DNA from 2 places in the Agrobacterium radiobacter genome. Region 2 is predicted to be linked to the other one. Evidence: predicted binding sites of a transcription regulator. Region 2 holds the regulator's gene; the other holds the start of a gene.

Region 1 (4,381 bases), on a different contig from region 2:
GACGGAGCGGCGATTCGGTCAGCCGTGATAGACGGGATGGGTTTGGGCTTTCTGCTCCGCTCTCAAGTTCTCGGCGATCTCAAAGGCGGCAACCTTGTCGACGTTCTCACAGAATGGCTGACCGACCTGCCAGGCTTCAGTCTGTACTACCCGAGCCGACGAAGAACCTCGCCAGCTTTCCGCGCATTGATCGAGCATTTCAAGGAGGTCGGCAAAGTGAAGAGTTCTGAATTTCTTGCGCCCACCGCTAGGTCGTTCAGGGATGGTGAAGCCCTTTGAGCCGGGTGAGTGCTACCCATCGGTTTTCTAACCCGCAGATCAAAGCATTCGTGACGTTTCTGGCAACCCAGTTTCATGGGTTCTATCGTTTCCCCTACCGCGAGGAGGATTTCGATATGGGCGGAATCAAGCTGTCATGAGGCTATGGAAAGAATTGCTTGCGGTTCGTGAGATGCATGGCTTGCTCTTGACGGGACTTGAACCGCCGACCGAGCGAACGCGTAAGACTAAAGCTCTAGATTCAAAAAAGTAAATTTGGCTCGCGGCGCAGCATAACCGTCCTGCGTTTACCCCATTGTGCATACACCAGGACTAGATCACGCTAACCTCATGCCACGTGCCTCGCGTGCTGCACGTATCTGCTGGGTAATGTGCTCAGTCTTTTATGCGATAATCATTATCCTGCACCATAAGATACCATCAATACAGGATAATATATAGAATCTTCTGCATGGCTTGGCAACGACGATATATAATAGCATATCATGCGGGCTAACCATGCAGGATACTATATCAGCCTTACTGGTGCAGACTACCATATCGACGGGTACGAGTGAGATGTCGACCACGCACGGCTGTACGAGCTGCGAGGACGCAGTTGAAAAGCCAGCGACTGAATGTCAGCTTCTGCCTAACCCGGCTCTGCTGCAAAATTTTTGGAGCCGTAAAATCAGAGAAAAATATTCCTTCTCCTGATTGCGAGCGGCTTTGAACAACCGCCCGATAATGGTGAAGCGCGATTGCGGGGGCATTGCCAGGTTGTTTGAGCCGGTCATTTGGATTATCGGTCCGGCATGAAGATGCCTTGCTCACTACCCCGCTGAAGGGGTTTCGCTTTCCCCGTGAGATCTCGGCTATGCGGTGTGGGCGATTCAAGATCTGCTGCAAAATTTTACCGACTCCAATTTGCTCTATCGTCAATGCACTGATCGACTGAGAACGCGATGCGGGTACGCCGCCTTGAACGGCGAGATCATCGCGCAAGCTTGCTGCAATACCCGTTCAGTCGTTTCGGGATTGTCGCGTGCAAGTTCGTCGGCGTTTGTGCGGATCGCTTGTGCCATATTGGCCGACATCACAGCAAAACGGCCCTCACCGTAGACCAGCGCATCTTGCGAGGTGGTCTCAAGCCAACGAGCAAAATCGGTGATGATCTCCTCCCTCTCCGGGATACTGGCACTCTTGATGATCCTGATATTTTCTTCCATGTGGTCTCACTCCGTACAGACGTGGAAAGCGATCGGGCTCATCAAGCCCCGATCGCCGGGTGAGCTGGGAAGTGGAAAAGTCAGATTCAAGCCTTAATGCAGCTTGAATTCGCCATCGACGCGCCGCCATTGGTTGGGCCCGATCAGGCGCTGATGGCTGTAGCGAACCGAATGCAGCGGCCCATCGAGGGACGCCCGCCAAAAATCCAGGAACTTGTGCATCTCGGGGAAAACGGGCGCGAGATCGTAATCCTGCCAGACATAGGTTTGTAGAACGGATTCAAAGTCTGGGATGCGATAGAGGATGTGGGCAGTCGTCAGTCCGTAGCCATTGAGCTGTCGCTCCAGGTCAGATGAGAATTGCATGCTTCATCTCCATTTCGTAACAAGGCGAAGGTGACGCAATTTTTGATCGGCATCAAGACAATTCCGCATTACCAGTTAAAATTACTTAGCGATTATAGCATGTTAGCAGCGGCGATGGCCGGGTGCTAATTTTTCCAAAACACCCTCTTGAAATCGAAAAATCCCGAAAATAAATCTTGCCCCCGAACGCTCGATTGAGGTTCGCACCCGTCCGGATTGGTCACCCGGTCCGGTAGGGGATTTTGCGTCATCTTTTTTGTCCAATGGAGGAAAACATGTCGTTCCAACCACTTCATGATCGTATTCTCGTCCGCCGGGTCGAATCCCAGGAAAAGACCAAGGGCGGCATCATCATTCCGGATACCGCCAAGGAAAAGCCTTCCGAGGGCGAGGTCGTCGCCGTCGGCACTGGCGCGCGCAACGAAGCCGGTCAGATCCAGGCGCTCGACGTCAAGGCGGGCGATCGCATCCTGTTCGGCAAATGGTCAGGCACCGAAATCAAGATCAACGGCGAAGACCTGTTGATCATGAAGGAAAGCGACGTCTTGGGCATTATCGAAGCCCAGGCCGAGGAAAAGCAGGCTGCGTAATCACGCACTGCCGCCCATCAGTCAAAAAGCTGCCTATTGAAGGAGTGAACAAATGGCTGCGAAAGAAGTCAAATTCAACACCGATGCGCGCGAGCGCATGCTGCGTGGGGTCGACGTGCTCGCCAATGCGGTAAAAGTAACGCTCGGTCCGAAGGGCCGCAATGTCGTCATCGACAAGTCGTTCGGCGCGCCGCGCATCACCAAAGACGGCGTTTCGGTCGCCAAGGAAATCGAACTGGAAGACAAGTTCGAAAACATGGGCGCGCAGATGCTGCGCGAAGTGGCATCAAAGACCAATGATCTCGCCGGCGACGGTACCACCACTGCAACTGTCCTCGCCCAGGCAATCGTCAAGGAAGGCGCCAAGGCGGTTGCGTCGGGCATGAACCCGATGGACCTGAAGCGCGGCATCGATATGGCCGTGGAAGCCGTCGTTAAAGAACTGAAAGCCAACGCTCGCAAGATTACCAGCAATTCGGAGATCGCCCAGGTCGGCACCATCTCGGCCAACGGCGACGAAGAGATCGGCAAGTATCTGGCCGAAGCGATGGAAAAGGTCGGCAACGAAGGCGTGATCACCGTCGAAGAAGCAAAGACCGCCGAGACCGAACTGGAAGTCGTCGAAGGCATGCAGTTCGACCGTGGCTATCTCAGCCCGTACTTCGTCACCAATCAAGATAAAATGCGGGTCGAACTCGAAGAGCCGTATATCCTCGTCCATGAGAAAAAGCTCTCCAATCTCCAGGCAATGCTGCCGGTGCTGGAAGCGGTGGTGAAGTCCGGCAAGCCTCTGCTGATAATTGCTGAAGACGTCGAAGGGGAAGCGCTCGCGGCCCTCGTCGTCAACAAGCTGCGTGGTGGCCTCAAGATTGCGGCGGTAAAGGCGCCAGGCTTCGGCGATCGCCGCAAGGCCATGCTCGAAGACATCGCTATCCTCACTGGTGGCACTGTGATCTCCGAAGACGTCGGCATAAAGCTGGAGAACGTCACGCTGAATATGCTCGGCCGCGCCAAGAAGGTGGCGATCGAAAAAGAAAACACGACGATCATTGACGGCGTCGGCTCCAAGGCCGAGATCGACGGACGTGTCGCGCAAATCCGCGCCCAGATTGACGAGACTACCTCCGACTACGACCGCGAGAAGCTGCAGGAACGCCTTGCCAAGCTCGCTGGCGGTGTTGCCGTCATTCGAGTGGGTGGCTCCACCGAAGTCGAGGTGAAGGAGAAGAAGGACCGCGTTGATGACGCCCTTCATGCAACCCGCGCAGCCGTCGAAGAAGGTATTCTGCCTGGCGGTGGCGTAGCCTTGCTACGTGCGGTTAAGTCGTTGGACGGCCTCCCGACTGCCAACGACGATCAGCGGGTCGGTATCGATATCGTCCGCCGCGCAATCGAGGCACCTGTGCGTCAAATCGCTGAAAATGCCGGCGCCGAAGGTTCGATTATCGTTGGCAAGCTCCGGGAAAAGAGCGAGCTGTCGTTCGGATGGAACGCGCAGACCGGCGAGTATGGTGATCTTTATGCTCAGGGGGTCATCGATCCGGCCAAGGTGGTTCGCACCGCCCTGCAGGATGCGGCCTCTGTTGCCGGCCTCCTGGTCACGACGGAAGCAATGATTGCCGAAAAGCCAAAGAAGGACGCCGCTCCCGCCCTGCCCGCTGGTCCAGGTATGGACTTCTAGGGTGAGCTGTGGCCTGCCCCATTCGTGGGGTGGGCCATTTTTGGGAGATAGGGAGTGCGAGTACCGATTTCGAAAGAAGATGTACGCTTGTGTGCGAGTGTCGTCATGGAGGTCGCGCGCGCTCAAGCACCCATCTCTATCAGCCGGAATCAGATTTCATTCTGAACAGCTACCTGTGCATTTCGTCAGATACTGCCTGGATAGAATGGTATCGGCGATCGTGGCGTGAGGAAAACCCGCCGGAACGACACTCGACA
Region 2 (4,381 bases):
CTGAAGGACCACCACAGTGGTTTGAATGGCGTGTCGCAGGAAATCGCCTATACGGTGATGGATGCTGTTCCCGATGAGGACCACGAGGTTCCTGAAGATTACGCACCCACCATTGTGGCGGAGAGTTCGAAGCAGATTAAGACCATGTCAGTCGCCAGCGCCGTGATGGCGCTCGACATGACCGACGAACCGGTTCTGCTCTTCCGCAGCCCCGGCAAAGAATATCTCAACATCGTTTATCGGCGTCATGACGGCAATATTGGCTGGATCGACGCGGAAACGATCAAGAGCTGAACAGTCTGACAAGACGTGGGAGGCAGAGCGCGAAAATGCATCTGCCTCCTGCATCGTCTCGATGGCATGAAGGAAAAAGAGAATGGCGTTGGCAGATTTGCTGCAACAAGATGCGATTATTCCCGCCCTCAAGGTGAATTCCAAAAAGCAATTGCTTCAGGAGCTGGCTGCAAAGGCAGCCAGAATTACCGGAGTCTCGGAACGGGAAGTTTTCGACGTCATCCTCCAGCGCGAGAAGCTCGGCTCCACCGGTGTGGGCCACGGCATTGCCATTCCGCATGGCAAGCTCAACAGTATTCACCAGATCACCGGCGTTTTCGCACGCCTTGAAACGCCGGTCGATTTCGAAGCGCTGGACGACCAGCCGGTCGATCTGGTTTTCCTGCTGCTTGCGCCCGAGGGCGCCGGCGCGGATCATCTGAAGGCTTTGTCCAGAATTGCACGCGCCCTGCGCGACCCTGAACTGGTGGCCAAGCTGCGTGCGACCGATTCCGACACAGCAATCTACGCCTTCCTCAATCAGGAACAGGCGACGGCGGCTTGATCGCAACCCGCCCCCTCAGTTTAACGGCAATAAAAAACGCGCCCTGAAGGCGCGTTTTTTATGACGTAAAGACAGATGCCTTACGCATCTTTTTCATTGAGAGACGAGGTGCCCGGCTCGGCAGAGGCGGCTGTCTCCACCTTCGGGCCACCCTTGGCGACACCGACCATGGCGGGGCGCAGCACGCGATCGCCGATGGTGAAACCAGCCTGGACCACCTGCAGCACCGTATTGTTCGGAACCGCCGTATTCGGAATTTCGAACATGGCCTGATGGAAATTCGGGTCGAACTTCTGGCCCTCGGCATCGATCTTCTTCACGCCGTGGCGTTCCAGCGTCGACAGCATCGAACGTTCCGTCATCTCGACGCCTTCGATGAGGCCGTTGAGACCGGCTTCACCATTGGTCTTGAGCTCATCGGGAATGGCTTCGAGCGCACGGCGAAGATTATCGGAAACGGCAAGCATATCGCGTGCAAAACCGGCCAGGGAATAGGCCTTGGCATCCTTGACATCGCGTTCAGTGCGACGGCGAAGATTGTCCATCTCGGCCGCAAGTCGCAGGAATTTATCGCGCAGATCGGCGTTCTCAGCCTTGAGCAGCTCGACCGGATCGGGTTCTGCCGTTTCGGCCTGTTCTTCACCTGCCTGGGCAAGATCGACAAAATCTTCCGCGACGTCCGCGTCAGGTCCGGGCTTTTTTGTATCGTCGGTCATGACGTTCTCCAGATTTGAATATTGTTGGTTGCGCCCGATATCGAGCTTTGACGGGCAAAAATCAAGGCTTGCGGCGAAAAGCTTGCCGCATTCTCTGACCTTTGCGGGCTTGTCCTATCTTTGCTTGCGGGAAAGGCGCGCCATGATCTGCGCGGTATAATCCACCATCGGCACGATACGGGCATAATTCAGCCTGGTGGGGCCGATAACGCCGACCGCGCCCACGACGCGATTGTCCTCATCGCGATAGGGCGCGACGATCAGAGAAGAACCGGAGAGCGAAAACAGCTTGTTTTCAGAGCCGATGAAAATCCTGACCCCGGAGCCGCTTTCCGCGAGATTGAGGATTTCGATGAGGTTTTCCTTGCGCTCCAGATCATCGAACAGCAGGCGCACCCGATCGATATCTTCTTCACCGGCGAGACCCTCCAGCAGGTTGGAGCGTCCGCGAACGATGAGGCGGCCAAGCTTGCCCTCCTCGTTATCACCCGCCCAGACGGCCAGACCGCGCTCGATGAGATCCTGCGCCAGCGTGCCGAGTTCCGATTGCAGTTCCGCCTGCTGCTTCTGGAACTGTGTCCGCAATTCCTGCAGCGTCTGGCCGGACAGATGGGCATTGATGAAATTCGCCGCCTCGATTAATTGCGATGACGAAATGCCGGCGGGCAATTCAATGATGCGGTTTTCGACCTGATTGTGATCGCCGACTAGCACGGCGAGCGCCTTGGTGGTCTCCAGCCTTATGAATTCCACATGTTTGAGGATGACATCATTCTTGGCGGTCAGCACCAGGCCGGCGCCGCGCGACATGCCTGACAGCATGCGGCTTGCCTCGGTCAACAACCCTTCCAACGACTGCTCGTGGCCGGCGACCGGCCCGATCTGACGGTCGATATTCGCCCTTTCTTCCGCGGGCAGATCACCCACCTGCATGAAGGCGTCGACGAAAAAGCGCAGCCCCGTCTGGGTGGGCAGGCGCCCAGCGCTGATATGCGGCGAATAGATGAGGCCGAGTTCCTCAAGATCGCTCATGACATTGCGGACGGAGGCGGGCGAAAGCGACATCGGCAACAGCCGCGACAGGCTGCGGGATCCGAGCGGCTCACCCGTATCGAGATAGCCTTCAACGATGCGCCGGAAAATTTCCCGAGACCGTTCATCCAGCAATGATGCCTGATCTTTTGATAGCGGTGCGGAAAAACCCATTTCGTCCGTTCTTTGTCGTTCAAACCAGCTCGCATCAATATAATGCGTTGCAACGCCGCGGCAAAATGGAAATTGGCTTTGCAAAAGCCCGGGGCGCGCCTTAGAAGGCAGGAACCAACATGGAGAGTGGATCATATGCGGCCTTCAGGCAGAAAAACCGACCAGATGCGCAAGGTTTCCTTCGAGCGCAATTTCTCGAAACATGCCGAAGGTTCCTGTCTGGTAAAATTCGGCGACACGCATGTGCTCGTCACCGCAAGCCTGGAAGAAAAGACGCCGCCATGGCTGCGCAACAGCGGCAAGGGCTGGGTCACCGCCGAATACGGCATGCTGCCGCGCTCCACCCATGAGCGCATGAAGCGCGAGGCCGCTTCCGGCAAGCAGGGCGGCCGCACCCAGGAAATCCAGCGTCTCATCGGCCGCTCGCTGCGCGCCGTTGTTGATCTGCAGGCACTCGGCGAACGACAGATCAGCATTGACTGCGATGTCATCCAGGCCGATGGCGGCACCCGCACTGCCTCCATCACCGGCGCATGGATTGCGCTCCACGATTGCCTGAAGTGGATGGAAACCCGCAACATGATCAAGGTCGAGAAGGTTCTGAAGGACCATATCGCGGCGATCTCCTGCGGTATCTTCGCCAACCAGCCGGTGATCGATCTCGACTATCTCGAGGATTCCTCCGCCGAGACCGATGCAAATTTCGTCATCACCGGTTCCGGCGGCATCGTCGAGGTTCAGGGAACGGCGGAAGGCGCGCCCTTCTCCGAGGAAGAATTCCTGACGTTGCTCGGTCTTGCCAAGGCCGGATGCAGCGAACTGGTCGCCCTTCAGAAACAGGCTATCGCCTGAGCCGACAGGAAAACGTGATGCGCAAGCTCGATACCAGAACGATCGTCGTCGCCAGCCACAACAAGGGCAAGATCGCCGAAATCGCCGATCTGATCGGGCCTTTCGGCTTTTCCGCCAAATCGGCGGCGGAGCTGAATTTCTCAGAACCGGACGAGACGGGCACCACCTTCGAGGAAAATGCCGCCATCAAGGCGCTTGCCTCCGCAAAGGCATCCGGTCTTCCGGCTTTGTCCGACGATTCCGGTCTGGTCATCGACGCGCTTGACGGTGCGCCTGGCGTCTATACCGCCAATTGGGCGGAGACGGCCGACGGCACCCGCGACTTCGCCATGGCCATGCAGAAGGTCGAGGATGCGCTTGCCGAGCGTGGCGCATCGAAGCTGGAAGACCGCACCGGCCGCTTTGTCAGCGTGCTGTGCCTTGCCTGGCCGGACGGGCATGTCGAATATTTCCGTGGCGAGGTGGAGGGCGCTGTCGTTTGGCCGCCGCGCGGAACGAGCGGCTTCGGTTATGATCCCATCTTTAAGCCCGAAGGTTATGACACTACATTCGGCGAGATGAGCTCGGATGAAAAACACGGCTGGAAACACGGCGATGCCTTTGCGCTGTCGCACCGTGCCCGTGCCTTCAAGAAATTCGTAGAAACCTGCCTGGAGGCATGAACCCGATGGTCGGGGAGCATCAACTTTCTGCCCCCGGCGCATCGCTTCTGCCGGATACGGGCGATCCCGGTTTCGGGATCTATCTGCATTGGCCCTTCTGCGCGGCC

What was found. The regulator HrcA, encoded in region 2, represses chaperone genes, less so after heat shock. The targets are predictions, from matches to a motif close to GTTAGCACTCNCNNNNNGNGAGTGCTAAC.
Region 1: groES (co-chaperone GroES) is a predicted target of HrcA. The motif match lies at 1,955-1,983, and genes of this name have one in related genera.

The regions. Positions count from the first base shown of each region.
Region 1 covers NZ_JBEGHX010000003.1:59,689-64,069, forward strand. Annotated here, with positions in the region: gene MRBLRC7O_RS23750 (LysR family transcriptional regulator) at 1-279, shown strand, start outside; gene MRBLRC7O_RS23755 (hypothetical protein) at 1,197-1,487, opposite strand; gene MRBLRC7O_RS23760 (usg protein) at 1,581-1,853, opposite strand; gene groES (co-chaperone GroES) at 2,129-2,443, shown strand; gene groL (chaperonin GroEL) at 2,496-4,124, shown strand.
Region 2 covers NZ_JBEGHX010000001.1:2,917-7,297, reverse strand. Annotated here, with positions in the region: gene hpf (ribosome hibernation-promoting factor, HPF/YfiA family) at 1-294, shown strand, start outside; gene ptsN (PTS IIA-like nitrogen regulatory protein PtsN) at 377-838, shown strand; gene grpE (nucleotide exchange factor GrpE) at 919-1,554, opposite strand; gene hrcA (heat-inducible transcriptional repressor HrcA) at 1,669-2,760, opposite strand; gene rph (ribonuclease PH) at 2,896-3,612, shown strand; gene rdgB (RdgB/HAM1 family non-canonical purine NTP pyrophosphatase) at 3,630-4,274, shown strand; gene hemW (radical SAM family heme chaperone HemW) at 4,280-4,381, shown strand, end outside.